2 linked regions of the Teredinibacter turnerae T7901 genome follow. Each later gene encodes a partner of the first gene's protein in a complex. Links are inferred from orthologs where the notes say so. Each region holds a gene or a part of one and is shown on either strand. Other genes may lie near its edges.

The links.
Region 2: the proteins of tig (region 1) and rpsG are in contact, whole or in part, in a crystal structure (PDB 3GTY), measured with the Thermotoga maritima proteins. The link is inferred for Teredinibacter turnerae T7901 from one-to-one orthologs. Residues at the interface, in WP_004081061.1 of Thermotoga maritima: Glu122, Val124, Val129, Leu130, Tyr133, Glu188, Gly259, Ile262, Tyr263, Glu266, Ser270, Glu273, Gln274, Glu277, Arg308, Gln311, Ile312, Ser315, Tyr316, Glu325, Arg329, Arg336, Leu363, Phe366, Trp367, Arg373, Leu377, Arg381, Leu384, Glu387; in WP_004081843.1 of Thermotoga maritima: Lys34, Lys52, Lys55, Glu59, Arg62, Gln63, Glu66, Asn67, Lys69, Val71, Arg95, Ala109, Lys110, Lys111, Gly112, Arg113, Pro114, Glu117, Glu121, Ile124, Ala125, Tyr127, Asn128, Asn129, Thr130, Gly131, Lys135, Asp139, Arg142, Met143.

What each region holds. Positions count from the first base shown.
Region 1 is NC_012997.1:1,670,193-1,673,003, forward strand. It holds tig (trigger factor), read left to right. Parts: upstream 1-648; coding sequence 649-1,974; downstream 1,975-2,811. Other genes in the region: fadA (acetyl-CoA C-acyltransferase FadA), read left to right, coding at 1-335; clpP (ATP-dependent Clp endopeptidase proteolytic subunit ClpP), read left to right, coding at 2,324-2,811. UniProt on the Bacillus subtilis protein: Involved in protein export. Acts as a chaperone by maintaining the newly synthesized protein in an open conformation. Functions as a peptidyl-prolyl cis-trans isomerase.
Region 2 is NC_012997.1:937,938-941,255, forward strand. Bases 1-2,797 are described here. They hold rpsG (30S ribosomal protein S7), read left to right. Parts: upstream 1-1,062; coding sequence 1,063-1,533; downstream 1,534-2,797. Other genes in these bases: rpoC (DNA-directed RNA polymerase subunit beta'), read left to right, coding at 1-405; rpsL (30S ribosomal protein S12), read left to right, coding at 583-954; fusA (elongation factor G), read left to right, coding at 1,708-2,797. Outside these bases: more of fusA, read left to right, coding at 2,798-3,318.

The sequences.
Region 1 (2,811 bases):
CGTCCATCATGGGCTATGGCCCGGTGCCTTCTACCCAGAAGGCGTTGAAACAGCTCGGTATGTCAATTGGCGATATTGATGCGATAGAGCTTAACGAAGCTTTTGCTGCGCAATCTTTGCCAGTGCTTAAAGACCTCGATCTCCTGGAAAGCATGGACGAAAAGGTCAACCTATATGGTGGCGCTATTGCGTTGGGGCACCCGTTTGGTTGCTCGGGTACGCGAATTACCGGAACGCTCCTGTCTGTGATGCAGGAAGAAGACAAATCTCTTGGTGTCGCGACTATGTGTATTGGTTTGGGGCAGGGTATTACGACGATACTCGAGCGCGTATAGCCCCACCTGCGGGTCGATTTTGGCCCGCATCACAGTCCAAAACAGTTTTGTTGTTGAACCCCTTAATGGACTGTGGCACAATTGCCACCCTTCAAACTGACCCACCTCAAGAAACCGTTTAATTGTCCTTTAAAAACAATAGCTTACGGAAGTGAGGTCAGAAAAATTGTAGCTTGTGAAGCAACGCGGTCGTGGCGGAATTGGTAGACGCGCTGGGTTTAGGTTCCAGTGCCGCAAGGTGTGAGAGTTCGAGTCTCTCCGACCGCACCACACTCTATTTTGAAATCTATCTGCAAATTGTAAGAGGAACGAAATGCAAGTTTCTATCGAAACGACTTCCGGTTTGGAGCGTCGATTAACTGTTGGTATTCCCGCCGAGATAATCGATCAGGAAGTAGAAAAGCGTCTTAAGCAGGCCGCTAAAACCGTCAGAATCAATGGTTTTCGCAAAGGCAAAGTTCCTTTTAAAGTTGTCAAGCAGCGTTTTGGTGAAGGCGTTCGTCAGGAAGTGTTGGGCGATACCATCCAGCGCAGCTTTTACGACGCGGTTCGCCAGGAATCTGTGCGCCCTGCCGGTCAGCCTAGTATCGAGCCAAAGCAGATGGATGAAGGTAAGGATGTTGAATACATCGCCACCTTCGAAGTCTACCCAGAAGTTGAGTTAAAAGAACTCGACAACATCGAAATTACCCGCTACGACGCGGAAATCACCGACGCAGACATCGACAAAATGGTCGAGACACTGCAAAAAGGTCAGTCCTCTTGGGAGCCCGTTAAGCGCAAGTCGAAAAAAGGTGACAAAGTCACTATCGATTTTCTGGGCAAAATTGATGGCGAAGCCTTTGATGGCGGAGAAGCAAAAGGGCATCAATTGGAGCTTGGTTCCGGCAGTATGATTCCTGGCTTCGAAAAAGGCATTACTGGCATGAAGGCTGGCGAAACACAGCCGATTAACGTGACTTTTCCAGATGATTATCACGTCGAAGATTTGCGCAGTAAAGATGCAGAGTTTGAAATCACCGTTCACGAAGTGCTCGGCGAAAAGCTGCCTAAGCTCGACGAAGAATTTTATGCCAAATTTGGCGTAACCGAAGGTGGAGAAGAGAAGTTCCGCGAAGAGGTTAAGTCTAATATGGAGCGTGAGAAGCAGCGTGCTATCAAGGCTAAAGTAAAAGAGCAGGTAATGAATGCGTTGCTCGAGTCAAATTCGGTCGATCTGCCCGCTGCGTTGGTACAGAGCGAAATTGGTGCAATGCGTCAACAGATGGTTCAGCAATACGGTCAGAGCGCGCAGAACCTGGATCTTCAGGCGCTGTTGCCGGACGATATGTTCAAAGCTCAGGCTGAGCGACGCACAGCGCTGGCGCTGATTGTTTCCGAAGTAGTGAAAAAATATGAAGTGAAGGCAGACAAGGATATTGTTCGCTCCTTGATCGAAGAGGCCGCTTCGACCTATGAAGACCCTCAGGAAGTGATCAACTACTACTACAGCAACGAGCAACTGTTGGCGAATGTCGAGGCTGCTGCGCTGGAAGAGAAGGTTGTTGAATTGCTGCTCGAAAAAGCGACTGTTACGGATGCAACAGTGAGCTACGACGAAGTGATCAAGCCGCAAGAGCCTCAAGCAGAAGAAGCCTGATCTGTAACGATCTAAAAAAACCCCTCCTCGGAGGGGTTTTTTTTTGACTGGGGTTGAAATAAGGCATTGCGCACTCCAAATTTAGTGCTGATAGGTGGGCGTGAAACGCTCATTCTGGCGGTTTTGTAGGCGTTTTCAGGATTTTTTTGCGTCGCCGTGGAATCAAGGCGTTGTAACCGAGTTAACTCGCCTTATAATGAATTTTAGCTAAGAAAACAGGTATGCCTGCTGTCACCGCCTCGTTTGTTCGCTGACTCAAAGTTTGTCGGCAGTACCAAATAATTGTTGTCGGCCGTTTTTCCATGGGCCCGCATACCGATCCAAATCATAATTGTCACGGAATTCTCTGATGTCTCAATTTAATCCTATGGGTGGACAATCCACTACAATTCAAAGCTCCCTGGTGCCTATTGTTGTAGAACAAACTGCGCGGGGAGAGCGCTCCTACGATATCTATTCCCGACTGCTCAAAGAGCGGGTCATTTTTCTGGTGGGGCAGGTCGAAGACCATATGGCCAACCTGGTAGTGGCGCAATTGTTATTCCTCGAGGCGGAAAATCCCGATAAGGATATCCACCTTTATATTAATTCTCCGGGCGGCTCCGTCACTGCGGGCATGTCGATATACGACACTATGCAATTTATTAAGCCCGACGTTAGTACTATGTGTATTGGTCAGGCGTGCAGCATGGGTTCATTCTTGTTGTCTGCTGGTGCCACTGGCAAACGATTCTGTTTGCCCAATGCGCGCACCATGATTCACCAGCCGTCTGGTGGCGCTCAGGGGCAAGCGAGCGATATTCATATCCATGCCCAGGAGATCCTGAAAATCCGGGC
Region 2 (3,318 bases), 730 kb from region 1 along the record:
TCGATGGGTGATTCCGATTTCGTTAAAGGCGAGCAGGTTGAATACAACAATGTCTTGGAAGAAAACGAGAAGCTGCGTGCTAATAGTCGTCAACCAGCGCAATACGAGCGCCAGTTACTGGGTATTACCAAAGCGTCTCTGGCAACTGAATCGTTTATTTCTGCGGCTTCGTTCCAGGAAACAACTCGCGTCCTTACCGAAGCAGCTGTCACCGGCAAGCTGGATAACCTGCGCGGCCTGAAGGAAAACGTGGTCGTTGGGCGTTTGATTCCTGCGGGCACCGGTTTGGCGTATCACAATGAACGTCGTCGTCGTCGCGAAGAGGACCACGGTTCTGCCGATAGTGTAAGTGCTGCAGAAGTAGAAGCTGCACTGACCGAGGCACTGCGTTCTACGTCGTCTTAACCCTTGACGACGTGCAAATAGTGTCAACGGATTAGTTGTTGACGATAGTGGGTGGTGTCATTACAATGCGCCACCCGCTGTTTTTGGCGGTGGGCTTCTATTGCCCATTTTTAGTGAATCTTTCTGTTTTTGCGCTTATAAAAGCAGAATCTAGTTAATTTTTTGGAGTTAAGTTTCATGGCAACGATCAACCAGTTGGTTCGTAAGCCGAGAAAACGCAAAGCTAAGACCAGTGACGTTCGCGCCCTGGAAGCATGTCCTCAGCGCCGCGGTGTTTGTACTCGTGTTTATACCACTACACCGAAAAAGCCAAACTCTGCACTGCGTAAAGTATGTCGTGTGCGTTTGACTAACGGCTTTGAAGTATCTTCCTACATTGGCGGTGAAGGCCACAACCTTCAAGAGCACAGTGTTGTATTGATTCGCGGCGGTCGTGTAAAAGACTTGCCTGGTGTGCGTTATCACACTGTTCGCGGTGCTCTGGATACGTCTGGCGTTAACGATCGTAAGCGCGGTCGTTCCAAGTACGGTACCAAGCGTCCTAAGTAAGGTCGCTTACCGTCTAGCGTTTTAAGGTAGAACCAGTAAGGCCGAGCGGTTTCAGTTTACTCTACGTCTCGGACAAGCCTGAATAAGAGTAATTGGTGAGTTTCAAACATGCCTAGAAGAAGAGTTGTCGCCAAGCGCGAAGTGCTGCCAGATCCTAAATTTGGCAACGTGACTTTGGCAAAATTCATGAACCACGTGATGATCAGTGGTAAAAAATCCGTTGCAGAGCGCATTGTGTATGGTGCTCTGGATCTGGTTAAAGAGAAATTAAACAAAGATCCTCTGGAAGTATTTGACGAGGCTTTGGAAAACATCGCTCCGCTGGTGGAAGTTAAATCCCGACGCGTTGGTGGTGCAACCTACCAGGTGCCTGTTGAAGTGCGCCCATCACGCCGTGAAGCGCTTGCCATGCGTTGGTTGGTGGAATACTCCCGCAATCGTGGTGAGAAATCCATGCCTCAGCGTCTCGCTGGCGAATTGATCGATGCTTCCCAGAACAAGGGCGGTGCGGTTAAGAAGCGTGAAGACGTTCACCGTATGGCCGAAGCGAACAAGGCGTTCTCGCACTTCCGCTTCTAACACCTCTACTGCGTTTCGCATACTTTTAAGCAATATCAAGATATGCAGCAGAAGGCAGCCATTGAAGCTGCCTTTTAGCGTATTAGGCAAGTGCAAAACGCAGTGGTTAAGAGGATGATGCGCTCACAACGCATTAGCAAATCGATTTTTTAAACAGCTATTGGGGATAGAGTCGTGGCACGTAAAACACCTATCGCACGTTATCGTAACATCGGTATCTGTGCGCACGTAGACGCTGGTAAAACCACCACAACCGAGCGTGTTCTCTTCTATACCGGTCTTTCACACAAGATCGGGGAAGTGCACGATGGTGCGGCCACCATGGACTGGATGGAGCAGGAACAGGAGCGTGGTATTACCATTACTTCTGCTGCTACCACCTGTTTCTGGGCGGGTATGGAACAGCAATTTGATCAACACCGTATCAACATCATCGATACTCCTGGGCACGTTGACTTCACCATCGAAGTAGAGCGTTCGCTGCGAGTTCTCGATGGCGCGGTCGTGGTGTTGTGTGGTTCTTCCGGTGTGCAGCCTCAGACTGAGACTGTATGGCGTCAGGCCAACAAATACGAAGTACCTCGTATGGTATTCGTAAACAAAATGGACCGTGCAGGTGCTAACTTCCTGCGTGTAGTTGAGCAGTTGAAAGATCGCCTTGGTGCGACCGCTGTACCTCTGCAAATGACAATCGGTTCAGAAGACGAATTTAAAGGTATTGTCGACCTGATTGAAATGAAAGCGATTCTCTGGAACGAAGCGGACCAGGGTATGACTTTCGATCGCGCCGACATCCCAGCCGACATGCTCGAAGAGTGTGAAGAGCTGCGCGAGCAGATGGTAGAAGCAGCAGCTGAAGCCAACGAAGAGCTGATGGAAAAGTACCTGGAAGAAGGTGAGCTGACTAACGACGAAATCAAAAAAGGTATTCGTTTGCGTACCTTGGCGAACGAAATCGTTCCAGTTCTGGGCGGTTCTGCATTCAAAAACAAAGGCGTGCAGGCGATGCTGGACGCGGTTATTGAATACCTGCCTGCGCCTACGGAAGTTAAGGCAATTCAAGGTACTCTGGAAGACGGCGAAACTGTTGCGGAGCGTCACGCAGACGATACCGAACCTTTTTCTGCGCTGGCGTTCAAAATTGCAACTGACCCATTCGTGGGAACGCTGACTTTCTTCCGCGTTTATTCCGGTAAATTGGAAAGCGGTACCGCGCTGTTGAACTCAGTGAAGGGCAAGAAAGAGCGTATCGGCCGTATGGTGCAAATGCACGCTAACAGCCGTGAAGAAATCAAAGAAGTATTGGCAGGCGACATTGCTGCCGCGATTGGTTTGAAAGATACAACAACAGGTGACACTCTTTGCGCGGAAAACAGCTTCATCGTTTTGGAGCGTATGGAATTCCCCGAGCCTGTTATTTCCGTTGCAGTAGAACCTAAGTCAAAAGCGGATCAGGAAAAAATGGGTATCGCTCTGGGCAAGCTTGCTCAGGAAGACCCGTCTTTCCGTGTGCGCACAGACGAAGAAACCGGTCAAACGATCATCTCCGGTATGGGTGAGCTTCACCTGGACATTCTGGTTGATCGTATGCGTCGTGAATTTAAAGTGGAAGCTAACATCGGTAAGCCGCAGGTTGCCTATCGTGAACGCATTACCAAAACCTCTGAAATCGAAGGCAAGTTTGTTCGTCAGTCAGGTGGTCGCGGTCAGTTCGGTCACGTTTGGATTAGGTTTGAACCCGCTGAAGATGGTGATGCCGAAGGTCTTGAATTTGTGAATGAAATT